DNA from 2 places in the Caballeronia sp. GACF4 genome. Region 1 is predicted to be linked to the other one. Evidence: predicted binding sites of a transcription regulator. Region 1 holds the regulator's gene; the other holds the start of a gene.
What was found. The regulator LexA, encoded in region 1, represses DNA repair genes until DNA is damaged. The targets are predictions, from matches to a motif close to ACTGTATNNNNATACAGT.

Region 1 (7,655 bases):
CGTCGAACGACAAGCCATCGACGACACTTCGCTCGCCGTAATGTTTTCTGACTTCGCTGAATTCGATCGCTGGCGCCGCGTTTGAGTTCGCGCCAGCTCGGTGATTTATGTCGGTCATGCGGCGGTCCTGCGAGGAAAAAACTCAGCCGGCTAGTGTAATCCAATGCACCAGCGCGGCGCTTTGCATGCAAGCGCATGCATCGTTCCTGTGATCGAAGCGTGCATCGCGTCTTCCTGTTGTTTTGGCAAATGGCGCCGGGCGCTTGCCCGGCAAGGCGCGCAGGCCTCTGGCACGGTGTGCGCTAGTGCTTGTAGCCGTGTAAGCGTTTTCCATCGTTGCCACGCATGAGGCGACCTACCATGATGAAGATGCGCCGCACTCGATTTGCCGACACCATCGGCTACGCGGCAGGGAGATCATGATGTCAGGCTATCGAAAAATCCTGTTGTGCTACGACGGCTCCAGAGAGGGCCGCAAGGCGTTGCGTCAGGGCGCGAATCTCGCGCTTGCCTTGAACGCGGAGACGCACGTGCTGGCGGTGGTGGATATGCGTTCGAGCATTGCGCAAAGCGCCGGTCTTCTGACCGACATGGCATGCGGACGGTTCGAGGATGCCGCACGCGACATCCTGCAAGAAGGCGTGGAGTGGCTGCGCGAACGCGGCTTGCAGGCGCAGGGCCATTTCGCATTCGGGCATCCGATCGATGAAATCGCCACGCTGGCGGAAAGTCTCAAGGTCGATCTGGTCGTGGTCGGCCATCGATGCCGCAGCGGTCTCGCGCGCTGGTGGATGGGCGCGGGCAACACACCGCTGCTCGATCGCGTGTCATGCAGCATATTGGTTGCGGTTTGTCAGGCAGGTGAGTCGGCCGAAGCGGAAGATGAGGCGGCTTATGCGGCGAAGCCGGACCGGGCCGAAGTAAGTGTTTGAGGATAGGTTTGCGCGATGAGGCTGGCCTGCGTCGGGCCAGTGCTGTTTTGCGCTATCAGCGCCAGTTGCCGTAGCCTTGAATGACGGCAGCGCACGCTTAACGCCGCAAGAAATCCATGAAGCGCTTACCGGCACTTTAAAGGTTGTCCAACAACGAACTCACCCGTTCAAATCAACCGCGACCAGCCTCCACGTTATCAACCCGTACCGATGAAAGATCGCGGAGTACCGCGCATCGCCGGCACCGTGCTGGTAGGTCACCACGAACGTATCGAAGCTGCGATATCCGGCCGTGGTCTGCGGTGGTTGTCGCGGCGGTTCTTGAGTCGCAACCATGCTCGATGCCGCTTCGGAAGGCGGTGAACTCGCCGCCGCCTGACCGTCTCGAACCGGTGGCACGATAGCGGGTGGATGCTCGCCTGGATCTCCGCGCGGCGGAATGCCATTCAAAATCGCGGCGACGCCTTCGGGCGTAGCGTAGGAATCCACCAGCGGCCCTACGAGCGCCGCGCCGATCATTGCACCGATGATCGCGAGCGGATTGCCGCTCTTCTGGATATCGACGCGCCGCGTCAGCAGTGCGCCGACTTGCTCTTTGAGGCTTTCACGCAGCGCGGGGAAGTCGACGTATTCGTTGACGGTCTGTGCATCGCGCGCATCGGCCGCGTGCTTGACGCGGTTCAGCGCGATATAGGGCGACGCATAGACAAGGCTTAACCCTGCAACGATGAAGAGAATAACGAGCGTGGCGACGAAATAACGCGTAGTGCGGGACATGCGAAGGAACGACCCCCGGCGTGACATGGGTGACATGAAAGAACGATTGACCATGTTCACGCCGGATATATCCCGAGCTTCATTCCTTGCAGCCGATAGATTGCGGACTGCCTGCATTACACATAACTCAAATTCACTCGGCAAACGCTCTACCGCGCTCAGGCCAGAATGCCGCTGCTAACGCCGGCGCGTTCCTCGTCGATACACCGGTCGATCATGCGCGACACCTCGCCGATATTGCCGACCATGATTACCCGCGACTCACTGCGATACACCCGCACCGGCGCGCGCTGTTCCGATTCCGCATGCACCGCGCTATTGAGCGACACACGGGCGAAGGCGGGTTGACGCGACGGCAACGCGGGCATCTCGTCGAAGAGATCGGGCGCCGCTTCAGGCCGCGCCACGGCGCATGAGATCAGCGAGCGCAAATGACGCAGACGGCCAAACTGACGAAAGGGCAGCAAACGGGCGAAACGTTCCATGATGACTCTCCAGACGGCGGACGACAGACGACAGACGATAGGACGCACCGCGGCACGCCGCGAGCGGTGGCCGTCATGCTTGTAATTTTTGAAACGTGCCGCGTCGCGCGAGGGCGAGGAGGCGAAGCGGGCGGCGGTGTTGACGCGCCGCGCGCTCGAGTCGTACGTTAGAACTCGCCGGAGCGGATGAGCCCGACCGCGATTCCTTCCAGCGCGAAGTCGCCGCTGCCGGAGCGCACGAAGATGTTTTCGTAGTCGGGATTCTCCGCGACCAATTCCACGCCATCTGGCCGGCGCTTCCAGCGCTTCACCGTGACGTCGTCGCCAATACGCGCGACCACGATCTGCCCGTCTTTCGCTTCATTGCGCTTCTGTACGGCAAGCAGGTCGCCGTCGAGAATGCCCGCGTCGCGCATGGACAAGCCGCGCACCTTCAGCAAATAGTCGGGCTTGCCCGAAAAGAACGCAGGGTCGCACGCGTAGTGTTGCGAAATATGCTCCTGCGCAAGGATGGGGCTGCCCGCCGCAACGCGCCCGACCAGCGGAAGCGACAACTGCATGATGCTCTGATGCGGCAAGGTGAACTGATGCGGAAGATCGTCCGAACGGTCGATGCGCGCGGAGCCTCCCAACAGGCGGATGCCACGCGACGAACCCGCCGCGAGTTCGATCACGCCCTTGCGCGCCAGTGCCCGCAGATGTTCCTCGGCGGAGTTCGCGGAGCTGAAGCCAAGCTCGGCAGCAATTTCGGCACGCGTGGGCGGAAAGCCCGTGCGGTCGATGGCTCGCTGGATGAGCTCGAACACTTGCTGCTGTCGCGCGGTAAGTTTTGAGGGTTTGGTCACTTGCTGGAGCCTCGGCGCACTGTATGGATGGACAGATGACTGTATTTTTATACAGTATTTCGAGCTTTTCAAGCTTTACTTGAAGTTCGTCGCCAGATCCTTTACTGACAAGGCTGCAACGCGCTCAAACAGTCGCTATTTGTCGCTCGGACTGCGAAAAACCTTGCTTTAGCACTTTTGCATCTAAAAAAGTGAGAAACAATTATTTCTAATCATATAAGCTCGCCTTTAGACTGATTCCGTCAATTCGATAAGACGGAGAACGGGGAATGCATAGCATCAGGGCTGGATTGAAGGGCGGCGCGAAACAACTCTTTGCCGCGCTGGCGATCACGGCGGCGAGTTTCGGAATCTCGGCGACCGCGCACGCGGACACGTCGTTTCTGAACGTCTCGTACGATCCGACGCGCGAGTTGTATCAGGACTTCAACCAGGCCTTTGCGAAGAAGTGGAAGGCGGACACCGGCGAAACGGTCACCTTCAAGCAATCTCATGGCGGTTCCGGCGGCCAGGCGCGCGCGGTTCTAGACGGGCTTCAGGCAGACGTCGTGACGCTTGCGCTTGCTTACGACATCGACGCGCTCGCCTCCAAGGGCATCGTCGGCACGGACTGGCAAAAGCGTCTGCCGGACAATGCATCGCCGTACACGTCGACCATTGTGTTTCTAGTGCGCAAGGGCAACCCGAAGGGCATCAAGGACTGGGACGATCTCACCAAGCCGGGCGTGTCGATCGTCACGCCGAACCCGAAGACCTCGGGCGGCGCGCGCTGGAACTATCTGGCGGCGTGGGCGTATGCGCAACACAAGCCCGGCGGCAACGAAGAGACCGCGAAGGAGTTCGTGACCAAGCTCTACAAGAACGCAGGCGTGCTCGATTCCGGCGCACGCGGCGCGACCACCAGCTTCGTGCAGCGCGGTCAGGGGGACGTGCTGATCGCATGGGAAAACGAGGCGTTCCTGTCACTCAAGGAATTCGGTCCGGAGAAGTTTCAGATCGTGGTTCCTTCGGTGAGCATTCTGGCCGAGCCGCCGGTGGCGGTGGTGGACAAGGTCGTCGACAAGCACGGCACGCGCAAGCTGGCCGAAGCGTATCTGAAGTATCTGTATAGCGACGAAGGCCAGCAGATCGCGGCGCGCAATTTCTATCGTCCGCGTTCGGACAAGGTGCCCGCCGAGCTGACCAAGCAGTTCCCCAAGCTCAAGCTCTACACCATCGACGACACCTTCGGTGGCTGGACCAAAGCGCAGAAGACGCACTTCGCGGACGGCGGCGTGTTCGATTCGATTTATCAGCCGCAGTAAGCAGGCAAGAGACCGGGCGCCGCGAGGCGCTCGAGTCGCAATGAAAGCGGCCGCAAAGACGGCCGCGCATGACGAGACAAAAAAACAGTGCGCTTATCCCCCGGCGCCGAAGGCAGGACGATCAAGGATGAAGCAAAGATGACAACGTTCACTTTCCGAAAGCCGAGTGCGTTACCCGGCTTCGGGCTGACGATCGGCATCACGGTGGCTTACCTGAGCCTCGTGGTGCTGATTCCGCTTGCGGCGACCTTCGCCAAGACCGCGACGCTCGACTGGGCGCAGTTCGTTCGCGCCGTCACCGGGCCGCGTGTGCTGGCGTCGTATCGGCTCACTTTCACGGCGGCGCTCGGCGGGGCGGTCATCAACGCGATCTTCGGCTTCCTGGTCGCATGGGTGCTCGTGCGCTACACGTTCCCGTTCAAGCGTGTCGTCGATGCCATCGTCGATCTGCCGTTTGCGCTGCCGACCTCCGTCGCCGGCATTTCGCTTGCCGCCGTGTACGCGAGCAACGGCTGGATCGGGCAGTATCTCGCGCCGCTCGGCATCAAGGTGGCGTTCACGCCGCTCGGCGTGCTCGTGGCGCTGACGTTCATCGGCTTGCCGTTCGTCGTGCGCACGGTGCAGCCGGTGCTCGAAGACTTCGAGCGCGAGCAGGAAGAAGCCGCCGCATGTCTCGGCGCCACGCGCTGGCTGACGTTTCGCCGCGTCGTGTTGCCGGCGCTCTTTCCCGCGCTTCTGACCGGTTTCGCGCTTGCGTTCGCGCGCGCGCTCGGCGAATACGGTTCGGTCATCTTCATCGCGGGCAATGTACCGATGAAATCGGAGATCACGTCGCTGCTCATCATCACCAAGCTCGAACAGTACGACTATGCCGGCGCGACGGCCATCGCCGTCGTGATGCTGTGCGTGTCCTTTCTCATGCTGCTCCTCATCAACACGCTGCAATGGTTCCTGCAACGCCGCACGAGCAAGACGGGCGCGGCGCCCGTGGTGGCCGCGGGGCCCTCGCTGCATGCCGGAACTCCGGGCGGAGGTCACGCATGAGCACGCCAAACAGCAAGGCGCTTCCAGTGAACACCGCCGCGCGCGGCGAGACCAACCGGCTCAATCCCGTCACCGAACCGCGCGCCGTGCGCTGGATACTCACGGGTATCGCGCTCGTGTTTCTCGCGCTGTTTCTGGTCGTGCCGCTCGTCGCCGTGTTCGTGCAGGCCTTCGCGAAGGGCATCGACTATTACTTCGATTCGCTCAAGGACCCGGACGCGTGGTCGGCCATCAAGCTCACGCTCTTGACCGCCGCGATTGCCGTGCCGCTCAACGTGGTGTTCGGGCTCGCGGCATCGTGGGCCATCGCCAAGTTCGAGTTTCGCGGCAAGGCGCTTCTGACGACGCTCATCGACTTGCCGTTCTCGGTGTCGCCCGTGATCTCCGGCCTCATCTACGTGCTCATGTTCGGCGCGCAGGGCTGGTTCGGACCGTGGCTGATTTCGCACGATGTGCAGATCATCTTCGCGGTGCCGGGAATCGTGCTCGCGACCATCTTCGTGACGTTCCCGTTCGTCGCGCGCGAACTGATTCCGTTGATGCAGGCGCAAGGCAACGACGAGGAAGAGGCCGCGCACGTGCTCGGCGCGTCGGGCTGGCAGATCTTCCGGCGCGTGACCTTGCCCAACGTGAAGTGGGGCCTGCTCTACGGCGTGATTCTCTGTAACGCGCGCGCGATGGGCGAGTTCGGCGCGGTCTCGGTGGTCTCGGGCCACATTCGCGGCCAGACCGACACCATGCCGCTGCACGTCGAGATTCTCTACAACGAATACAACTTCTCGGCCGCCTTCGCGGTGGCGTCGCTGCTTGCATTGCTCGCGCTCGTCACGCTCGGGCTGAAGCTGCTCGCGGAGCGCCGCATGACGGCCACGCTGAGCGACGTGAAGGCAACCGTATAAATGGAAGGCGTGGATCAATCATGAGCATCATCGTTCGCAATCTGCAGAAGCGCTTCGGCACCTTCACCGCGCTCGACAACGTCACGCTGGATTTTCCGTCGGGCGAACTCGTCGCGCTGCTCGGACCTTCCGGCTGCGGCAAGACCACGCTCTTGCGCGTGATCGCCGGCCTCGAATATGCCGATGCCGGTCAGGTCGTGCTCAACGGCGAGGACGTTGCCGAAGTGGGCGCGCGTGAGCGGCAAGTCGGCTTCGTGTTCCAGCATTACGCGCTGTTCCGCCACATGACCGTGTTCGAGAACGTCGCCTTCGGCTTGCGCGTGAAGCCGCGCCGCGAGCGGCCAACGGAGGCCGTCATCCGCGAGAAGGTGCATGAATTGTTGAAGCTCGTGCAACTCGACTGGCTCGCGGAGCGCTTTCCGTCCGAACTGTCGGGCGGTCAGCGTCAACGTATCGCGTTGGCGCGAGCGCTTGCCGTCGAACCTAAAGTGCTGCTGCTCGACGAACCTTTCGGCGCGCTCGACGCCAAGGTGCGCAAGGAATTGCGTAGCTGGCTGCGCCGTCTGCACGACGATCTGCATATCTCGACGCTCTTCGTCACGCACGACCAGGAAGAGGCGCTCGAAGTGGCGGACCGCATCGTCGTGATGAATCACGGGCGCGTGGAGCAGGTGGGCAGCCCGCAAGACGTGTATGACCATCCGCAGACCTCGTTCGTCTACGAGTTCCTCGGTGCGGCCAATCGCCTGCAAGGTCATGTCGATGCCAACGGCTTCGTCGCCGATGGCGCCACGCAGGCCATTGCCGTGCCCGCGCATTTCAGCGGCCGCGCGCTGGCCTACGTGCGTCCGCACGATCTGGCGATCTATCCCGTCGATGGCACGCATCGCGACGGCATCGTGGTCGGCGTGCGGCGCGTGGTGACGCTCGGCGGCTCGGTGCGCGTGGAACTCGAAGGCGACTCGGGGCGCATTCTCGAAGCGGAACTCGACCGCGAGTCGTGGCGCACGCTGCGACTCGACGTAGGCGACGGCGCGACCGCCGTGCCGCGCGCGTTGCGCGTCTTCCCGGCAGGCGATGCGAACGGGGCACAACAAACAAAAGCAACGGCATAAAGAGAGGCTGAAATGAACTTCCAGCAATTGCGTTTCGTGCGCGAAGCAGTGCGTCAGAACATGAATCTGACCGAGGTCGCAAACGTGCTCTATACGTCGCAATCGGGCGTGTCGAAGCAGATCAAGGACCTCGAGGACGAACTCGGCGTCGATATCTTCATCCGACGCGGCAAGCGTCTGACCGGCCTCACCGAGCCTGGCAAACAGGTGCATCAGCTGATCGAGCGCATGTTGCTCGACGCTGAAAACCTGCG
Region 2 (7,655 bases), on a different contig from region 1:
CGTGCCGATGACCGTCTCGCCGCATGGCAACGGCGCGGAAATCACGTGGCGCAACCCGCAACTCGTGGCCGCCGTGGTTGCGGTGGCCGTGTGCGCGTGGACCAGGCGGCCCTTACTTACCATCGGGGTGTCGCTCGCGGTTTTCTTCGTTTGGCAGTTCGTCGTCTTGCGTTAAAGGCTTCTTCGCGCAACGGCTTTCAGAACACCCTCAAGTTCCCGGCTGTAACGCCGTTATCAGAAACGAATGGACTCCGCCGTCGAAGCGGACGCCAAAGGCATTTCCCGCCATCGGGCCATCCGAGCGCGGAACCGGGAACCAACATGCGTCAAATAACCCTATCGTTTCGCGACGAGACCATCGCTTCATTGCATCGCGACTATGAGGCGTTCATGCGCCTGTCGCTCAAGCTCGACCCGCAGTTCGTCACGCCGACGTTCGAGGACTTTCTGCGCGCCAAGCTGCTCGACAATCCGACGCCGCTGACCGAGCAGGCGGTGCAGCGCATGCTGTCGCAAGGCCAGTACGCGTGGGCCAAGCGCGCGCTCGACAAGGAATTTCCGGATGTCGTCGAGATTTTGATCCGACAGGCGGCCGAACACGGTTTCGCGTTCGCGATCCGCTCGGACTGGAACGCCGAGGATCTCGTGAAGGCATCGCGCGAATGGGCGACGGCCATCGTCACCGAGGCGAAGGGCGATGCTTCGCAAGTCGATGTGCTCGCCTCGCAGATCAAGTCAGCCGCGATGGATATCCGCGAAGTCGAGGAGAAGATGCAGACGCCCGCATGGCGCCTCGCCGATTCGCTGCGTCAGCGCACCTATGAGACGAAGATCGCGGTGGAAAACAGCGTTGGCTCGAATGCGCGCGAGAAGCTCGGTGAATTGCGCTGTCTGCTGCGGCTCGGCATTTTTTATGGGTCGATTCAGAAGCAGGAAGCGCAGCAGGTACTCGAATACATTCGCTCGCTGCGGCCGGAGTTGTTTGTCGATGAACCTTATGATGGGTTCACGCGGTTTGCCGCATGGCTACGGAGCATCTTTGCGCCGGCGCCGCGCGTGCCGAAGACTTCGCGGGCGCAGCGTTAGGCGTGGACCGGGCGCCGCTTACCGCTAATCCCACATCCCCTTCAAGCGCGCCGCGATATCGATCTTCGCCTTAGCCGCGGCCGCGAGTCCCGCCGCCGTCGGCGCGGCGGCGACCGGAACCGGCGGCCACGCGGTGGCTTCGAAGTTCTGCATCAGATGCTGCGGAATGAAGCGCGTGCGTTGCGCCCACACGTGCCGGTCGCCCAGATGCGTCTGGTTGTGCACGTAAAAGCGCTGCGGCGTGACGATATGCAGATCTTCCTTCGCGCGCGTCATCGCTACATAAAGCAGCCGCCGCTCTTCGTCGATTTCCTCGTCGCTACCCGTGCCCAGATCGGATGGAATGCAGCCGTCCACGCCGTTCAGCACGAAAACATTGCGCCATTCCTGCCCCTTCGCCGAATGGATTGTCGAGAGAATCAAATAATCTTCGTCGATGAGAGGCACGCCGGACTCGTCGCTGGTCGCATCGGGCGGATCGAGCGTGAGTTCGGTGAGAAAGCGCTCGCGCGTGGGATAGGTCGACGCGATGCTCTCCATCTGCAATACGTCGCCAATACGGATGGCCGCGTCTTCGTGATTGCGTTCGAGATGCGGCTCGTACCACCGGCGGATCATTTCGAACTCCGCCGGCCAGCCGCTCTCGCGGCCGCAGAGTTTCGCCATCAGGCCGACGAAACGCGGCCAGTCTTCGCTGGCGCGGGCGGGCGCATGGAAGGCGGCAATCGCATTCGATGAACGTTCGGCTTGCGCCACGCTGTCCAGCAGCCGCCCGGCGATGGCCGGCCCGACGCCCGGCAGCAATTGCGCCACGCGAAAGCCGGCGACACGATCGCGCGGATTTTCCGCCCAGCGCAATACGGCGAGTACGTCCTTGACATGCACGGAGTCGAGAAACTTGAGCCCGCCGAACTTCACAAACGGAATGTTCTTGCGCGTGAGTTCGATTTCGAGCGTCGCGCTGTGATGCGCCGCGCGAAACAGCACGGCCTGCGACTTGAGCTTCATGCCGCCCTCGCGCGCCTCCAGCACTTGCTCGACGATATAGCGCGCCTGATCGGCTTCATCGGCGACACTCACCACGCGCGGTTTTTGCGCCGATGCCTTGTCGGTCCAGAGGTTCTTCGTATAGCGCTCGGTGGCCATGCCGATCACCGCGTTGGACGCTTCGAGAATGGGCTGCGTCGAACGATAGTTGCGATCGAGCGTGACGGTCGCGGCGGGCGGGTCGAAGTGCCGCGGAAAATCAAGGATATTGCGCACCGTCGCGCCGCGAAACGAGTAGATGGACTGCGCATCGTCGCCGACGACGGTGAGGCCGCGGCCGTCCGGTTTCATCGCCAGAAGAATGGTGGCCTGAAGGCGGTTGGTGTCCTGATATTCGTCGACGAGCACGTGATCGAAGCGGCTCGACAGATCGGCGGCGATCGTCGGCTCGGCCGCGAGATGCGACCAGTAAAGCAAGAGGTCGTCGTAATCGAGCACGCTTTGCGTCTGTTTGGCCGCGACGTAGGCGGCGAAGAGACGCTTCAAGTCCGCCTCCCACTCGCGGCACCACGGATACGACTGATCCAGCACGTTGGCAAGCGAGGCGCCCGTGTTGACCACCCGCGAATAAATGCTGAAGCACGTGGACTTGGCGGGAAAGCGCTTCTCTTTCGACGATAACCCGAGTTCGTGGCGCACGAGGTTCATGAGATCGGCGGAGTCTTCGCGGTCGTTGATGGTGAACGACGGCGCGAGCCCGACGAGATCGGCGTAATCGCGCAGCAAACGCGCGCCAACGCTATGGAACGTGCCTGACCACGTGAGACCTTGCGCGATGGCGGCCTTGGTGCCCAGCGCGTTCATGGCGATGCGCGTGACGCGACGCGTCATCTCGACGGCGGCGCGGCGCGAGAAAGTAAGCAAAAGGATGCGATGCGGGTCGGCGCCTTTCACCAGCAGATGCGCGACGCGGTGCGCCAGCGTGTTGGTCTTGCCAGACCCCGCGCCCGCGATGACGAGAAGCGGCCCGCCGCAGCGGTTGGGTTCATCGGCGCCGAATTCGACGGCGTGGCGCTGCGCCTCGTTGAGCTTGGCGAGATAGGCGACGACCTGGGCTTCGGCTGCGTCGGCGGTGGCGGTGGCGGTTTCTTCAGGGAGCGTCAGCACGGGAAGAGGCGCAAAAAAGTGTGACGTGTACTGTATATCCATACAGACTGGAGACGCAAGGGTTTGCGCTCACCGATTGGTTGGGCAAAAAAAACGGCCCAGCGGGTTGCACCCGACTGGACCATTCGCACTACCCGAACAACCGTCCTGCTAATCCGCCTTCTTCGCGTTCTTGAGCTTCGCATCCGCAGCCGCTTCGTTCGCTTCCGACTGCGCTTCGGTTTTCTTCTTGTCGGCCTTGGCCTGAGCGACGGCCGCGTCCTTGTTGGCCTCGGCCTGCTTTTTCGATGCCTTCTTGTCCGCGCTGCTCGGCTGCTGATCGCTCGTCGTCTGCGCGAACGAAACCACTGAGACGCTCGCAAGCGTCCCGGCAATCACGGCGGCCAACACTGCATTCTTCGATCGAGTCATGGTGTGTCCTCCCTTTCTCAAGCCTCATGAAGCGCGCGCCACGGCACTGCGGCGCGCGTCCAACGCATCGAAATCAATGCTGCAAGCCCGTGTCCTTCGGCGTGTTGGATTCCGTCGCGTTCAACTCATCCTTGGCGGCGTCCTTATCCGCCTTGCGATTGATCTTCGCGTTACGCACCTGCTCCTTGTACTGCGCCTTCGCCTGCTTGTTCGCGGCCTTCAGGTCGGCCTGCGAAGCCTTCTTCGATGCCTTGTACTCCGCGTTCGCCTCGGCGTTCGCGTTGCGGCGCTGGACCAGCGGATCGGTCGGCGCAGGCGCGACGAGATTTTGCGGCGCAGGTGTCGCCGGTTGTGCCGGCACGGCGTCCGTGGTTTGGGCGAAAGCGCCCGAAGCGGCGGTCAGGGCAGCGAATGCGGTGCCGATCATCAGATTTCGAGTCTTAATCATGAGCGAGGTCCTCTCTTGGTTTAAGCGTCGGCGGCCATGAACTGCGATGACGCACGACTTTTGTCGATTGGAAAGATGACCGAAGCTGTATCGATCAAACTATCGGACTCGGCGATGCGCGTCCAAGTTCGACGAACCGAGTCGTTGTTACCGACCGTTTCATCTGGCTACAATTGCCATCGTGCCTGCCTTCAACACGATGACAGCGCGCGCCGAAGTCCGTCATGCACCAGCACGGCGCGTGCCCAGCTATTGAGGGCGGCTACTGGTTTATCATTGACGCCTTCGCCCCGAATCCATCTCGAATCCACCTCGAATCAACCCGAGTAATCTCCGCGCCCGTCATGCCACCGCTTCAATTCACCCTTACGGGCGACTACGTCGAACTTCATAACCTGCTCAAGCTGATGGGGCTCGCCGACAGCGGCGGCTCCGCGAAAGCGCGCGTTGCCATGGGCGATGTCCGCGTCGACGGCAAAGTCGAGATGCGCAAGACCTGCAAGATTCGCGCGGGTCAGGTCGTCGCGCTCGATGGTCAGAAGATCCAAGTCCGCGCGCCGGAATAAACCGTCGCCACGAATGGCCGCTCAAGACATGCAATCCCATTTCACGCGCGCGGCGGCGCATCCGCCGAGTTTTTCGCGCCATGCCGTCGATACGGCGCGGCTCGCGGCGCCGCTCGCCATCGCGCAACTCTCGCAAATGGCGATGGGCGTCACCGACACCATCCTGCTCGGCTCGTTAGGCCCCGATGCGCTCGCTGCCGGCGGCCTGGGCGCGAACGTGTTCTTCGTGATCGTGACGCTGCTGCAGGGCGTGCTTACGTCCGTCAGCGTATCGGTGGCGCATGCGCGTGGCGCGAACGCCGAACATCAGGTGCCGGGCATCTACTGGACGGGGCTCGTGTTGTCGGTGCTGCTTGCGGTGCCCGCGTTCGTGCTCCTGAGCTACGCCGAGGCGATTCTCCTCGCGTTCCATGAACCGGCTACGCTCGCCCGGAATGTCGGTGAGTATTGCGCCGTGCTGCGCTGGGGCACGCCGGGCAGCCTCATCGGCATTGGATTGATGCGCGCGTTTCTGCCGGCTATCGGCGCGGCGCGCAGGCTTTTGTGGGTGTCGATCGGCGGTGTGTTCGTCAACGGTTTCCTCAACTACGGGCTGATTCACGGCGCCTGGGGCCTGCCGCGCGAAGGGTTTCTCGGTTCGGCTGCGGCGACCACGATCACCATTTGGGGCATTGCGCTCGCGCTCGTCGCGCTGTTGCATCTGCGGCCGCGCTATCGTCATTTCGTCGTCGCGGCGCGTCCGCGCATGCCGCTCATGGGCGAACTCTTCGGCATCGGCTGGCCGGTCGCCATCACGTATGGCGTCGAATCCACGCTGTTTCTCGCCACCGGCCTCATGGTCGGCTTGCTTGGCGAAGCGCCGCTCGCCGCGCACCAAATCGCGATCAACGTGGCGTCGGTGGCCTTCATGGTGCCGCTTGCCATCGGACAGGCGGCGAACGTGCGCGTGAGCTATTGGGTCGGCGCGGGCGTGCCGCTCGCGGCGCGTCATGCGGGCTTCGTCGCGCTCGCGCTCGGCGTCGGCTTCATGGTGCTGTCGGGACTCGTGCTGATTACCGTGCCGCGCGCGATCGTCGGGCTGTATCTGCATCTCGGCAATCCGAAAAACGCGCAGACGGTTGCGCTCGCGGCCTCGCTGCTGGGTGTCGCCGCCGTGTTCCAGATCGTCGATGGCATGCAGACGGTCGGTTCCGGCTGCCTGCGCGGCCTCAAGGACACTCGCGTGCCGATGCTCGCCGCCGCGTTCGGTTACTGGGGCGTCGGTTTTCCGACGGGTTATGTGCTCGCGTTCCACTTCGAACTGGGCGCGAAGGGCTTGTGGTGGGGCCTCGCGGCGGGGCTTGCGAGCGTCGCCATGCTGATGACGCTGCGTTTTCATCGAATCAGCCGGCGGATGGTCGAGACGGGAAGCGTGAAGGTTGCGGATGGCGCGACCGCGCCGGTTCACGGCCCGACCTGAGCGCGTAGTTCGAGCAAATAAGCATCACAACCGCTTTCCCACATACATAGCACGAATCCTTGGTTGGAGAGACCAGCAGGCATTGTTAGGATGAACCCGTCTCCTCCTTGAGACTCCAGTGACAGGGGTTCAAGCCCGCTCCACCCGAGCGGGCTTTTTTTCGTCCGCGCTCCGGCGCCGATACGCGGGTTCGCATACTGCCTTTCCGGGCGAATCGTCCAATTTCCCATAGAATATTTTCGAGACCAGCACCGGCGAGAACGGTAATTGCTACGTCGCGAAACCGAGCATCGGCATCGTCATGAATGCCGGGCCGTATCGAGACCACGAAAAAGAGGAATGACAGTGTCGCGAAACCGGGGAATGGATGAAGCTGCCATCGGTGCAAGTGCAAGTGCAAGTGCAAATGCAAGAACGAGCAGCACGAGGAAGATTTCGAGTCGCACCGCGCGCCTCTTCGCAACGCTTGCACTAACGGCACTTTGCGCCGCTTGCGCGACACGCCCGCCCGCCACGGCGTTCGATCGCCCGGTGAGCCAGGCATTGCCGGCCAGCGAAAGCACGCCGCTCGGCGACGCGCTCGCGCCGCTCGAACGCAAGCACCCGGACCAGTCCGCCGTGCGTCTCCTGCCAAGCGGCACGGAAGCGCTGCAGGCGCGCATTGCGCTCGCGCGCGCGGCGACGAAAACGCTCGACATGCAGTACTACATCGCCGAGGAAGACAACACCGGCAAGCTGCTGCTCGCCGCCGCGCTCTACGTGGCGGACCACGGCGTGCGCGTGCGCATGCTCGTCGACGACCTGAACTTCAAGGACATCGACCGCATCATGGCGGCGCTGAACACGCATCAGAACATCGAGATTCGCGTGTTCAACCCATACGGCAGCGCGCGCGAGAGCTTCACCGAACGCACGCAGAACTTCTTCTCCAATGTCGATGGCTTCACGCGCCGCATGCATAACAAGGCGATGATCGCGGATAACCAGATCGCCATCGTCGGCGGCCGCAATCTCGGCGACGAATACTTCAGCGCGAGTCCGACGCTGCAGTTCCGCGATCTCGATGTCTTCACCGCCGGACCCATCGCGCAAAAAGTCTCCGCGAGTTTCGACGACTACTGGAACAGCGCGCTGTCGTATCCGCTGCGCGTGTTGAACAAGCAGAAATTCGACGCGTCCGAGCTAGACAAGACGCGCGACGATCTGCGCGCACACTGGCGCGCGCAAGCCGAACCGCTCAATGCCAAGCCGCTGAACGCGACGCCGCTCGCGCAGCAGATCGCGCAGGAAGATCTGGAACTCGTGTGGGCAGAGACCGAGTTCTGGGCCGATTCGCCGTCGAAGATCGAGAACCCGAGCGAGGACTACAAGAGTCCGCCGATGGCGCGTCTCGCCGACCTGCTGAAGAGCGCGCAAAGCGAATTCCTGATTCTGTCGCCCTACTTCGTGCCGCACGATGCAGGCGTGAAGGCGCTCGCCGATGTCACGCGGCGCCACGTGCGCGTCGCCGTGCTGACCAACTCCCTCGCCG

Region 2: NCR40_RS09690 (ATP-dependent helicase) is a predicted target of LexA. The motif match lies at 3,270-3,287, and genes of this name have one in related genera.

Annotation. Positions count from the first base shown of each region.
Region 1 is NZ_JALQDW010000005.1:132,472-140,126, reverse strand. Features, by position in the region: gene nodI (nodulation factor ABC transporter ATP-binding protein NodI) at 1-118, opposite strand, end outside; gene NCR40_RS06785 (universal stress protein) at 423-932, shown strand; gene NCR40_RS06780 (DUF2939 domain-containing protein) at 1,092-1,709, opposite strand; gene NCR40_RS06775 (hypothetical protein) at 1,868-2,194, opposite strand; gene lexA (transcriptional repressor LexA) at 2,362-3,039, opposite strand; gene NCR40_RS06765 (sulfate ABC transporter substrate-binding protein) at 3,309-4,343, shown strand; gene cysT (sulfate ABC transporter permease subunit CysT) at 4,482-5,387, shown strand; gene cysW (sulfate ABC transporter permease subunit CysW) at 5,384-6,286, shown strand; gene NCR40_RS06750 (sulfate/molybdate ABC transporter ATP-binding protein) at 6,307-7,401, shown strand; gene NCR40_RS06745 (CysB family HTH-type transcriptional regulator) at 7,414-7,655, shown strand, end outside.
Region 2 is NZ_JALQDW010000007.1:318,583-326,237, forward strand. Features, by position in the region: gene NCR40_RS09680 (AzlD domain-containing protein) at 1-175, shown strand, start outside; gene NCR40_RS09685 (DUF4088 family protein) at 322-1,086, shown strand; gene NCR40_RS09690 (ATP-dependent helicase) at 1,111-3,240, opposite strand; gene NCR40_RS09695 (hypothetical protein) at 3,391-3,651, opposite strand; gene NCR40_RS09700 (hypothetical protein) at 3,725-4,099, opposite strand; gene NCR40_RS09705 (RNA-binding S4 domain-containing protein) at 4,444-4,665, shown strand; gene NCR40_RS09710 (MATE family efflux transporter) at 4,694-6,124, shown strand; gene NCR40_RS09715 (phospholipase D family protein) at 6,488-7,655, shown strand, end outside.